DNA from 3 places in the Streptomyces sp. NPDC050997 genome. Region 1 is predicted to be linked to each of the others. Evidence: riboswitches for the same ligand, from Rfam matches in the RefSeq annotation. Region 1 holds a riboswitch; each other region holds the start of a gene.

What was found. Region 1 has a riboswitch for cyclic di-AMP ahead of AB0H86_RS30670 (M23 family metallopeptidase). Riboswitches for the same ligand answer to the same signal wherever they lie in the genome.
Positions count from the first base shown of each region.
Region 2: linked by a shared signal. The riboswitch ahead of AB0H86_RS33295 (NlpC/P60 family protein) and the one ahead of AB0H86_RS30670 (M23 family metallopeptidase) in region 1 are both predicted to bind cyclic di-AMP.
Region 3: linked by a shared signal. The riboswitch ahead of AB0H86_RS20140 (transglycosylase family protein) and the one ahead of AB0H86_RS30670 (M23 family metallopeptidase) in region 1 are both predicted to bind cyclic di-AMP.

Region 1 is NZ_JBFAGK010000016.1:121,677-125,866, reverse strand. It holds gene AB0H86_RS30675 (GntR family transcriptional regulator) at 1-80, opposite strand, end outside; gene AB0H86_RS30670 (M23 family metallopeptidase) at 315-1,079, opposite strand; cyclic di-AMP (ydaO/yuaA leader) riboswitch at 1,093-1,259, opposite strand; gene AB0H86_RS30665 (pitrilysin family protein) at 1,522-2,910, opposite strand; gene AB0H86_RS30660 (pitrilysin family protein) at 2,907-4,190, opposite strand, start outside.
Region 2 is NZ_JBFAGK010000019.1:87,205-91,394, reverse strand. It holds gene AB0H86_RS33305 (C40 family peptidase) at 1-308, opposite strand, end outside; gene AB0H86_RS33300 (hypothetical protein) at 773-1,126, shown strand; gene AB0H86_RS33295 (NlpC/P60 family protein) at 1,245-2,435, opposite strand; cyclic di-AMP (ydaO/yuaA leader) riboswitch at 2,443-2,612, opposite strand; gene pcrA (DNA helicase PcrA) at 3,031-4,190, shown strand, end outside.
Region 3 is NZ_JBFAGK010000008.1:111,467-115,656, forward strand. It holds gene AB0H86_RS20130 (septum formation initiator family protein) at 1-368, opposite strand, end outside; gene eno (phosphopyruvate hydratase) at 529-1,815, opposite strand; gene AB0H86_RS20140 (transglycosylase family protein) at 2,164-2,868, opposite strand; cyclic di-AMP (ydaO/yuaA leader) riboswitch at 2,872-3,037, opposite strand; gene AB0H86_RS20145 (transglycosylase family protein) at 3,231-4,190, opposite strand, start outside.

The DNA.
Region 1 (4,190 bases):
AGCCGGCTGCCGCGCTCGTAGACACCCGCGACGATGTCGTCACGGATCGCCGTGCATACCGAGTGCGCCGGAATACGCATGACCGACCTCCGCTTTAATCCCCGTGAAACGTCGACGATTGACGTGTGTTCGGTGACTCTATTGCAATGAGCGGGAATTTCCGATGGCAGGCCGGAACCCATGGATATTTTTTGGACAGCCGGGCATCAGAAACGCCGAAAGCCCCGGCTCGGGGAGCCGGGGCCTCGGGTTGTCTCGCCGCCCGTCGTCAGACGTTCACGGACGCGCGCGTCAGACGTTCACGGGCGCGTGCGTCAGGCGTTCACGCCGTGCGATCGGAGGTAGGAGACCGGGTCGATGTCCGAGCCGTACTCGGCGCTCGTGCGGGCCTCGAAGTGCAGGTGGGGTCCGGTGACGTTGCCGGTCGCGCCGGAGAGGCCGATCTGCCGACCCGGGGTGACGGTCTGCCCCACCGAGACGCCGATGGACGACAGGTGGCCGTACTGGGTGTACGTGCCGTCGTTCATCTTGATGACGATCTGGTTGCCGTACGACCCGCCCCAGCCGGCCTCGACCACGGTGCCGGAGCCGACCGCGTGGACGGTGGTGCCGGTCGAGGCGTGGAAGTCGATGCCGGTGTGGCTGCCGGAGGACCACAGGGAGCCACCGCTCTTGTAGCCCGTCGAGACGTACGAGCCGGAGATCGGGGCGACATAGGTGTTGAGGCGCTTGCGCTCCTCCTCGCGGGCGACGCGCTCCTTGGCCTCGCGGGCCTTGGTGGCCTCCACGACCGCCCTCTTGCGCGCGGCCTCCTCGGCCTTCTGCTGCGCCTCGGCCTCCTCGGCGGCCTGCTTCTGGGCGACGGCCTGGGCGTCGATCTGGTCCGCGATCGAATTACCCATGGTGATGACGGGGGTGAGGCCGGTCTGCTCGACCGCGGGCTCGGCGGCGAGCGCCGGGGCGGCCAGGGTACCGATGACGCCGGTGGTGGTGAGTGCCGCGACACCCGCCGCGCGGGCGGTGCCGCGCTTCATCCGGCTGGGACGACGGTGCTTCCCGGCGGCGCACATGAACGCCATGTGGTGGCTTGTCCTTTCCTTCCTTCTCGCCTACCGGGTTAGCTGACGGGTTCGGAGCAGGAAGGTCTCCTACGGACCCCCTCGCGGTGCGCGCGGGCGTCCGATTCACCCCAGGGACTTCACATGTGGGTCCCCGGCTCCCCTGGCTCGCGCCATGCGGGGACTCGGCGATGACTGTCCGGTGCCGCGGATGCGGCGCACTGGCTGACGGACAGCCCGGATGACGCTAAGCGGGGCAACTTTCAATCCCCAAACGGATCACGGCTTTTGTAGCGCATGCCACAGGGCAGACAGGCAACCTCTCCCCCAATTCGGACATCGAGGGGCCCCAGTGACTGTGCTGTCACCGGGGCCCCGGGCACACCTGTGGCCACTTCGCGGAGGTGTGGTGACTCCGCTGTGGCTGCTCCGTGCCTTTACTCCGTGTCGCTACTCCGTGTCGCTACTCCGCGGAGACGACGGAGACTTCGCCGATGCCGAGAGCCTCTACGGGCTCCTTGATCTGCGCGGCGTCTCCGACGAGGACGGTCACCAGACGGTCCACCGGGAAGGCGCTCACGGCCGCCGCGGTGGCCTCCACGGTGCCGGTCGAGGCGAGCTGCTGGTACAGCGTCGCCTGGAAGTCGTCGGACAGGTGCTGCTCGACCTGGTCGGCCAGCGTGCCCGCGACCGCCGCCGCGGTCTCGTACTTCAGCGGCGCCACCCCGACGAGGTTCTGGACGGCGACGTCACGCTCGGCGTCGGTCAGCCCCTCGGCCGCGAGCGTGCGCAGCACCGTCCACAGGTCCTCCAGGGCGGGGCCGGTGTTCGGCGTGTCCACGGAGCCACTGATGGCGAGCATCGCGGCACCCGAGCCGTCCGGAGTCGAGCGCAGGACCTGCCCGAACGCCCGGACCCCGTAGGTGTAGCCCTTCTCCTCCCGCAGGACGCGGTCCAGACGGGAGGTGAGGGTGCCGCCCAGGCAGTACGTGCCGAGCACCTGGGCCGGCCACACGCGCGCGTGCCGGTCGGGGCCGATGCGGCCGATCAGCAGCTGCGTCTGGACGGCACCGGGGCGGTCCACGATGACGACCCGGCCGGTGTCGTCGGCGGTCACCGGCGGCACGGGACGCGGCTGGGCCGAGGAGCCGGTCCAGGAGCCGAGGGTGTCGCCGAGCAGCGCGTCGAGCTCGATGTCGGTGAGGTCGCCGACGACCACGACGGTGGCGGTGGCCGGGCGGACGTGCTTCTCGTAGAAGCCGCGTACGGCCGCCGAGTCGATGGACTCGACCGTCTCCTCGGTGCCCTGGCGGGGGCGCGACATGCGCGAGGTCGCCGGGAACAGCTCCTTGGAGAGCTCCTTGGCGGCCCGCCGGGAGGGGTTGGCCAGCTCGTGCGGGATCTCGTCGAGGCGGTTGCGGACGAGCCGCTCGATCTCGCTGTCCGCGAACGCGGGCGCCCTGAGGGCGTCCGCCAGCAGGCCCAGGGCCTTGGCCAGGCGGGAGGCGGGGACTTCGAGGGAGAGCCGTACGCCGGGATGGTCGGCGTGCGCGTCGAGGGTGGCGCCGCAGCGCTCCAGCTCGGCGGCGAACTCCTCGGCGGAGTGCTTGTCGGTGCCCTCGGAGAACGCCCGCGCCATGATGGTGGCGACGCCGTCCAGACCGGCCGGTTCGGCGTCCAGGGGCGCGTCCAGAAGCACCTCGACGGCGACGACCTGCTGGCCGGGGCGGTGGCAGCGCAGGACGGTGAGGCCGTTGTCGAGCGTCCCGCGCTCGGGGGCCGGGAACGCCCAGGGCCTGGCATCGCCCGCCTGGGGCTGGGGGTGGAACTCCATCGCGGCGAGCTCGGTCACTGGGCCGCCTCCTCGTCGTTCTCGTCGGTGGCTTCGGCGTCTTCGGCGTCTTCGGCGTCTTCGGCTTCGGTGGTGGTCGGCTCGTAGACGAGCACCGCGCGGTTGTCGGGGTGCAGGCAGGCCTTGGCGACCTCCTGGACTTCCTCCGCACTCACGTCGAGCACACGCCCGACGGCGGTGAGGGCGAGCTGCGGGTCGCCGAACAGGACGGCGTAGCGGCACAGTTCGTCGGCGCGGCCCGCGACCGTACCGAGCCGGTCCAGCCACTCGCGCTCCAACTGGGCCTGGGCGCGTTCCATTTCCTCGGCCGTGGGGCCCTCCGCGGCGAACCGGGCGAGCTCCTCGTCGATGGCGGCCTCGATGACCGGTACCTCGACGTCGCCGGAGGTCTTCACGTCCAGCCAGCCCAGGGAGGGCGCCCCGGCCAGCCGCAGCAGGCCGAAGCCGGCGGCGACCGCCGTACGGTCACGCCGTACCAGCCGGTTGTAGAGGCGGGAGGACTCGCCGCCGCCGAGGACGGTGAGCGCCAGGTCGGCCGCGTCGCTCGCGCGCGTGCCGTCGTGCGGCAGCCGGTAGGCGGCCATCAGGGCCCGGGCCGGGACCTCCTCCTCGACGACCTCGCGCAGCTGCTCGCCCATGACGTCCGGCAGCGCGCCGTCTCGCGGGGCGGGCTTGCCGTCGTGCGACGGAATGGACCCGAAGTACTTCTCGACCCAGGCGAGCGTCTGCTCCGGGTCGATGTCGCCGACCACCGACAGGACGGCGTTGTTGGGCGCGTAGTACGTGCGGAAGAACGCGCGGGCGTCCTCCAGGGTGGCGGCGTCCAGGTCGGCCATCGAGCCGATCGGGGTGTGGTGGTAGGGGTGGCCCTCCGGGTAGGCGAGCGCGGTGAGCTTCTCGAACGCCGTGCCGTAGGGGACGTTGTCGTAGCGCTGCCGTCGCTCGTTCTTGACGACGTCCCGCTGGTTCTCCATCGACTCCTCGTCGAGGGCGATCAGCAGGGAGCCCATCCGGTCGGCCTCCAGCCAGAGGGCGAGCTCCAGCTGGTGGGTCGGCATGGTCTCGAAGTAGTTGGTGCGCTCGAAGCTGGTGGTGCCGTTGAGCGAGCCGCCCGCGCCTTGGACCAGCTCGAAGTGCCCGTTGCCCTTGACCTGTCCGGAGCCCTGGAACATCAGGTGCTCGAAAAGGTGAGCCAGGCCCGTACGGCCCTTGACCTCGTGGCGCGAACCGACGTCGTACCAGAGGCACACCGCCGCGACCGGGGTCAAGTGGTCCTCGGA
Region 2 (4,190 bases), on a different contig from region 1:
CCCAGCGAGTCCCGCGCCGAGTTGAGCTTCTCCGTCCGGCGCGCGGCCTCGTCCCGCAGTGTCGAGAGGCGCTGTTCCGCGCTGTCCGCCTTCTCCTTGGCGCCGTTGTACTTCTCGGTGGCGACCTCCGCCTCCTGGTACAGCTTGTCCACCTTCGCCTTGACCTGCGTCGGCGTCAGCTGGGGCTCGGCGTGTCCGGTCCCGTCGAAACCCGTCGCCGTCGCCGCGCCCGCGAGGGCGATCGTCGCCGCGGTGCGGGCCGTGTTGCCGCTGACCGAACGTTGTCGGGGCTTGCGGTGCGCTGCCAACTGGACTGCACGTCCTTTCGTACGACCGCCTCATCCGTACGAACGCCAAGCGGAGCGGACGTACGGCCGCCCGGAGGCGGATGACGCGTCCGGCGGCGGCCCGCACAGGGGGAACGGACCGCCGCCGGACTTCTCGGCGGTGGTGGCCGACTGCCGCCCCTGGCCCGGGCGGCGGTGGGGAGCCGGTCACCTGGTTGAGGACGCTAAACCGGACTGTGACGGCACGGTAACGCGATGTACGGAAGTGCCGCGTGTAGGCCGTCTGGTGACCGTATGTGACCGTGATCCGCCATTGGCGTCGTCGACTTCACGCAGAGCGATGACCGAGGTGAGGAATCCGCGGCACAGGGGAGTCGCCAGGTGCTATGGGCCGCATATATGCAAGATCTGGTCGGGCAAGATCCGGTCCAGTGGGGCGGCCCGGTGTCAGATGCCTCCCGCACCCCTGATTAGGCTCCGGCCTCATGGACGTACTCATCCATCTCTTCGTCGGCCTGCACATCATCGGCATCGCCTCGCTGCTCGGCGGCTTCCTCACCCAGATGAAGGCGATGGGCCAGGGCACCGCCCGCTTCGTCCCGGCGATGCTGCACGGCGCCCTGACGATGCTGGTCACCGGCGCGATCCTGGTAGGCCTCAACCAGGCCGACGACCAGCCCGTCAACAACATCAAGATCGGCGTGAAGCTGGCCCTGCTGGTCGTGATCCTCGGCCTCGTCTACGTGAAGCGGGACGACGAGCGGGTGGACAAGAGCATGTTCGGCCTGGTGGGCGCGCTGACCACGGCGAACATCTTCATCGCGGTGCTGTGGACGTGACCTCCGCGCGGGTGGCGGCGTAGGCCGACAGGACCACGCCCGCGCCGAGCCGCAGGAGAGCCGCCCCGCCTCCGGAGGAGGCGGCGGACGAACGCCGTCCGCCCCCGGATGGGCAGGGTCAGGCCGGTCGCACCACGCGGTAGATCGACGACTCGCCGTCGTAGTAGATCGACTCCTCGCGGACGTACGCGCCCGGCTTTGGGGCGTGGATCATCATGCCGTTGCCGATGTACACGCCGACGTGGCTGATGTCGTCGTAGAAGAAGACCAGGTCACCGGGTTGGGCGGCGGAGAGGGCGACCGTGGTGCCGGCGTTCACCTGATCGTAGGTGGTGCGCGGGAGGGAGACGCCGGCGGCCTTCCAGGCGGCCTGGGTGAGGCCGGAGCAGTCGTAGGATCCGGGGCCTGTGGCGCCCCAGACGTACGGCTTGCCGATCTGCGCGCGGGCGAAGGCGAGCGCCTTCTCGGCCTTGGTGGCGTACGAGGCGTCGGGCGCGGAATCGGACGCGGAGCCGGACGTGGACGAGGATCCCGACGACGTGGAGCCCGTCGAGGAGCCGCTGTCCTGCTGCTGAGCCGCCTCCTCCCGGGCCTTCTGCTCCGCCGCGGCCTGCTGCTCCGCCAGCTCGGCGGCCTTGCGCTCCGCCTCCTGCTTCTTCTTCTCCTCGATCGCGGCGAGCCGCGCCTTCTCCTCGGCGGTCAGCTGCGACAGCAGGGCGCGGGCGCCGGCGAGCTTCTTCTGGACGGTCGCCTTGGCCGTCTTCAGGTCGCCCTGCGACTCGGTGAACGACTGAAGGCTCTCGGTGGCCTCCTTGCGCTTCTCCATCGTCGCGGACTGCTCGACGGTGTAGTCGTCGACCGCGCCCTTCTGCCTGTTGGTCAGCCGACCCATCAGCTGGGTCTGGTCGAAGTAGTCCTGCGGGGAGTCCGCGAGCAGGAAGGTCGCGGTGTCGGGTGCGGAGGCGCCGGTGCGGTACTGGGCGGCGGCGAAGGAACCCAGCTCCTCCCGTGCCTCGTTGAGTTTCTGGGTGCGCTGGGCGACGTCGTCGAGGAGGGTGTCGACGCGCTTGCGCTGCTTCCCGGTCTTCTCCTTGGCCGCGTTGTACTTGTCGGTCGCCGACTCCGCCTGGCGATAGAGGTCGTCGACCTTCTGTTCGACCTCTTCGAGGCTGGGTCTGTCGTCGACGGGGGCGGCCTGCGCCGATTGGGACAGCAGGGCGACGGAGGTGAGGGCCGCCGTGGCGAGGGCGGGGGTCCGTATGCCTGCTACGCGCGTACCCGGAGGACGCGACTTGCGGTGCGACGCCAAGGGAGGCGACTCCTTCCACGTTCCGCCTACCGAGTTAGCTGTCGGGTTCGGGCGGGTGGTTAGGAAGGGTTGCCCTACGGCCTTGTCCCAGAGGGAGTTGGGCCGATTCACCCCAATGTTCGGTGGGTCCCCGGTTCCAGTCGCGCGGCGGCGCTGCGGATTCGGCGGGGGCCGCGCGGCCCGGCGAGGTTCGCCGGTGGGGGTCGTACGGCCTGTGCGGCACGGTAGCCAACTCGTGTGGCCGCTGTGAAGGTTGATGTTCGATATGCCCGATACATTTTCGTGACCTTCAGTCAGGACGTCGCCGGTCGTGGTCGATCCGGAGTGCTCTGAAACGGTCTGAAGCGATCTGAGTGATATACGCGATCTAAGCTATATGCATCGGCTTACACGTGTTTTCGTCGGAGTGGTGACGTCCGCCCCTTCGTGACCGGCCTGGTCGATCGCGGACCGTGACGGCTTCGCCCCGCAGGGTGGGAGGCTGCCGGGCGGCCGGCACCGGAAGATCCTCGGGGTCCGCGCCCGCCGCCGGATTCCGGCGATGTTCTCGGGGTGGCGGCGGGCTGTCAGTGGGGGGTCCTAGACTCGGAGGGCGATGAGCAGCCTCTTTGATGACAGCTTCCTGGCGAACCTCCAGACCCCTCGCGGGCACGAGGAGGAACCCCCGCCGCCGCCCGAAGACGATCACGTACCGGAGCCCGTTCCGGACGATCTGTTCGGCGGGAAGTTCGACGCGCCGCCGGACCGGGACACGCACTACCGCGACGGCGCCCCCCGCCCGGCGGTGGACCCGGCCGCGCTCCTGGAGGGGCTGAACGAGAACCAGCGCGAGGCTGTCGTGCACTCCGGCGCCCCGCTGCTCATCGTGGCCGGCGCCGGCTCGGGCAAGACCCGTGTGCTCACGCACCGCATCGCGTACCTGCTCGGCGAGCGGAACGTGCATCCGGGCCAGATCCTCGCGATCACCTTCACCAACAAGGCCGCGGGCGAGATGAAGGAGCGCGTCGAGCAGCTCGTCGGCCCGCGCGCGAACGCGATGTGGGTGATGACCTTCCACAGCGCGTGCGTCCGCATCCTGCGCAGGGAGTCGAAGAGGCTGGGCTTCACGTCCTCGTTCTCGATCTACGACGCCGCCGACTCCAAGCGTCTGATGGCCCTGGTCTGCCGTGACCTGGACCTCGACCCCAAGCGCTTCCCGCCGAAGTCCTTCAGCGCCAAGATCTCGAACCTGAAGAACGAGCTGATCGACGAGGAGGACTTCGCCGCCCAGGCCACCGACGGCTTCGAGAAGACCCTCGCCCAGGCCTACGCGATGTACCAGTCGCGGCTGCGCGAGGCGAACGCCCTCGACTTCGACGACCTGATCATGACGACGGTCAATGTGCTCCGCGCCTTCCCGGACGTCTCCGAGTACTACCGCCGCCGCTTCCGGCATGTCCTCGTCGACGAGTACCAGGACACCAACCACGCCCAGTACTCCCTGGTCCGGGAGCTCGTCGGCATCTCCGAGCACCCGGTGGACGTGCCGCCCAGCGAGTACGACCTCCAGCCCGCCGAACTGTGCGTGGTCGGTGACGCCGACCAGTCGATCTACGCGTTCCGCGGCGCGACCATCCGCAACATCCTCCAGTTCGAGGAGGACTACCCGGACGCGACGACGATCCTGCTGGAGCAGAACTACCGCTCGACGCAGACGATCCTCACCGCGGCCAACGCGGTCATCGAGCGCAACGAGTCCCGCCGCCCCAAGAATCT
Region 3 (4,190 bases), on a different contig from region 1:
ATGACGACGAAGCCCGTCTCACCCGGCATGACGTAGTGCAGCCGCTGCCGGATCTGTTGCTCCGCGTACGCGTCGTCCTGCCATCGTGCCTTCAGGTCACGCAGCTGCTCGACCCGCTGCCGGGTCTGCTCCTGCTTGCGCTGCACATCGGCGATCTCGGCGCGCTGGGAGACGTACTGCCTTATGGGATAGGCGAGCGCCACGATCAGCGTGCACAGCACGAGGGCGAGCAGCGCTGCACGGCCGGTGAGCCGGGAGCGGCGGGCCTGCCGTTTGGTCTGGGAGCGGTAGACACGGGCCGCCGTCTGCTCGCCGAGCAGCCTGATCCTGGTCGTGGTGGAGAAACGGTCCCGGTCCTTCACGGCCATGTCCCCGCCTCCCGTCTCACACGTGCGTACGTCCCCGGACACGGTACGGGACCGGGTACGGGGACGTACGTACGACTGGCTAAGGCTTGGACCTTAACGGGTCAGCCCTTGGAGATCTCGCCGCGGCTGTGCCTACTGGTTCGCAGAGCGGCTGTGCCTACTAGTTCGCGGAGCGAAACCGCGGGAAGGCCGAGCGGCCGGCGTACACCGCGGCGTCGTCGAGGATCTCCTCGATGCGCAGCAGCTGGTTGTACTTGGCGACGCGCTCGGAGCGGGCCGGGGCGCCGGTCTTGATCTGGCCGCAGTTGGTGGCGACGGCGAGGTCGGCGATGGTGACGTCCTCGGTCTCGCCGGAGCGGTGGGACATCATGCACTTGAAGCCGCTGCGCTGGGCCAGCTCGACGGCGTCCAGGGTCTCGGTCAGCGAGCCGATCTGGTTGACCTTGACGAGCAGCGCGTTGGCGGCGCCTTCGTCGATGCCGCGGGCCAGGCGCTCCGGGTTGGTGACGAACAGGTCGTCGCCGACGATCTGGACCTTGTCACCGAGCTTGTCGGTGAGGACCTTCCAGCCGGCCCAGTCGTCCTCGAACAGCGGGTCCTCGATGGAGACGAGCGGGTACGCCTCGACGAGCTCGGCGTAGTAGTCCGTCATCTCGGCGGCGGAGCGCTCCTTGCCCTCGAAGGTGTAGACGCCGTCCTTGTAGAACTCGGACGCGGCGACATCGAGCGCGAGGGCGATCTGCTCGCCGGGGGTGTAGCCGGCTTCCTTCACGGCCTCGAGGATGAGGTCGAGGGCCTCACGGTTGGAGCCGAGGTTCGGGGCGAAGCCGCCCTCGTCGCCGAGGCCGGTGGACAGGCCGCGGCCCTTCAGCACCTTCTTGAGGGTGTGGTAGACCTCGGTGCCCCAGCGCAGCGCCTCGGAGAAGGACTCCGCGCCGATCGGCGCGATCATGAACTCCTGGATGTCCACGTTGGAGTCGGCGTGCGAGCCGCCGTTCAGGATGTTCATCATCGGCACCGGCAGCAGGTGCGCGTTCGGGCCGCCCAGGTAGCGGAAGAGCGGGAGGTCGCTGGCCTCGGAGGCGGCGTGGGCGACGGCGAGGGAGACGCCGAGGATGGCGTTGGCGCCGAGGGAGCCCTTGTTGTCGGTGGCGTCCAGGTCGAACATGGCCTGGTCGATCAGGCGCTGCTCGGTGGCGTCGTAGCCGACCAGCTCCGGGCCGATCTGCTCGATGACGGCGAGGACGGCCTTCTCGACACCCTTGCCGTGGTAGCGGTTGGGGTCACCGTCGCGGAGCTCGATGGCCTCGAAGGCACCCGTGGAGGCACCGGACGGAACGGCGGCACGACCCGTGCTGCCGTCGTCGAGGCCGACCTCGACCTCGACCGTGGGGTTGCCTCGGGAGTCCAGGATTTCCCGGGCTACGACGACGTCGATGGACGGCACGAGCATCTCCTTCTGGGATGTGACGCGGGTACGCGGGGCCGCGAGGCCCGTAGTGCACGGAGTCGCGGTCGGCTCCGCGAGATGAGCCTAACCGCCTTGGGGCGATCGGCCAGCCTGTCACCCACCTCTTGGACAGAACCGAGAGGAAATTGTTTCCGAACGGAACAAAGACCGGCGAGAAAGACCACACGAAGGTCGCGGGAAAGACCGCACAAAAAACCCCGCTCCGGTGCGTACGGGGGAACGCGCACCAGAGCGGGGAGCCCGTGGGGACGGGGGGCCCTCACGAGGCCTTCAGTATGAGGACCACACATGTGAGGGCGCTGTGGTTCGGACGGGCGCCGCGTATTACTTCAGGTGCAGCTGCTGGCCCGGGTAGATGAGGTTGGCGTCCTGAACGATGTCCTTGTTCAGCTCGAACAGCTTCTGCCAGCCGCCCTCGACCTTGTGCTTCGCGGCGATCGAGCCGAGGGTGTCACCCTTGACGACCTTGTACTCCCCGTCACCCTTCTTGACCTTCTTGCCGGTCGGGGTGGTGACGGTCTTCTTGGCCGCCGGACGGTCGTTGGAGCGGGAGGCCGGCTGCTCGCTCGAGCGGTCGGCGGTGCTGTTGGAGGACGAGCTGGAAGAGCTGCTGGACGAGCCGCTGCCGGACGAAGTGTCGGTGCCGCCGCCGGTGGAGGCGCCGGACAGACCCTTGCCGCAGACCGGCCAGGCACCCTTGCCCTGGGCGGCGAGAACCTTCTCGGCGACCGCGATCTGCTGCGTCTTGGAAGCCTGGTTGGCCTGCCCGGCGTACTGCGTGCCGCCGTACGCGGCCCAGGTCGAGGCGGAGAACTGCAGACCGCCGTAGTAGCCGTTGCCGGTGTTGATGGACCAGTTGCCGCCGGACTCGCACTGGGCGACGGTGTCCCACTCGGAGGCGGTGGCGGCGGAGGCGTTGCCGGCCGCCATCAGCGGAGCGGCGATGGCGACACCGGTGACGCCCGCTATCGCGGCGGCGCGGGTGGCCTTGGACGGACGGCGGTGCTTGCCCTGACCGGAAAACAGCATGCTTGATCCCCTCACCGACGCCTACGAGGTGAGCTGTCGGGTTCGGGCCGGTTGAGTTGCCCGGCCGCGTCCCTTCCGGGACGCGACTTCACCCCAAGCCGGTCCAGCTGACTGCTGGGCCCGGCACTTACCTTGGGTCCCCCGCTCCTGCCTACGGCGCTTTACGCGACGACTGTTCCCGTACGGCCACTGGCAGGATTCGGCGTTGCGGCAGACGGGGCTCGTGTTGGCGAGCGGTCCTGACCGTAGACACGCGATCCGCGGAATTTCAAAGACGATCAGGGCTTCTGAGAGTCATCCCACACTTTCACCAAATGGGACATTCAGCGCGAAGTGTGACGTGAACTCCCGTCGGTTTAGCCCTATTCGGCACCAAGTCCAAGGGTCTGACCGGGGGCGATATGACTTGGGTCGGAGCCGATCGCCTGCTTGTTCTCCTCGTAGAGGGCGCGCCACCCTCCTTGGAGGTCAAGGGAGTCGGCGATGGACTCGAGCGTGTCCCCGACGCGGACGGTGTACTCACCGCCGGCGGCGTGACGGCCGGCGGAGGTGCCGGTGTCGGCGGTGTCGGCGGCCGCGTCCTCGTCGGCACTGTCGCCGCGGTGCTTGCCGCCACCGAGGGCTCCGGTGTCGACCAGGCTCGAAGAGCCGCCCACCCGCCAGGAGTTGTCCGAGTCATCCTGTTTTGCCGCACTCGTGGAGGGGCTGTCGGATGCCTGCGAGTCACTGGATCCGGATCCGGAATCAGCGGACGTGCCGGACTTGGCCGAATTGCCCGCCCTGCTCGAACCGTCCGACGGCGCCTCGGAGGAGTCGGAGGGAGTCTTCGACGCGGACGCCGAAGGCGTGCCCGACGCTTCATCCGAGGATCCATTTCCGGACGAACCCGTTGATGAACCATCAGAGCCGAGCAATCCGGACGAGCCCGAGTCGCTCGACTCCTCCGATCCCTCACCGCTCCCCACACCCGTGTCGACATCGGCTGCCTGGGAGTCCTTGGTGAGCCCGTTGAGCAGCCCGCAGGTGGACCAGTAGCCGACACCCTGGTCGGCGAGGATCTTCTCGGCGACGGCGATCTGCTGGTTCCGGCTGGCCTGGTCGGCGCGCGGGGCGTAGTCGAGGCCGCCGTACTCGTCCCAGTCCTTCTGGGCGATGTGGAGTCCGCCGTAGTGCCCGTCGCCGTCGTTCGCGCTCCAGGAGCCCTCGGTCTCGCAGTTGGCGACCTGGTCCCACGTGGTCCCGGTGGCCGCGCTGGCGCCGGTGGCACCGAGCAGCGGGATCGCGATGGCGGAGCCAGTCACTCCGGCCGCGACGAGGAGAGC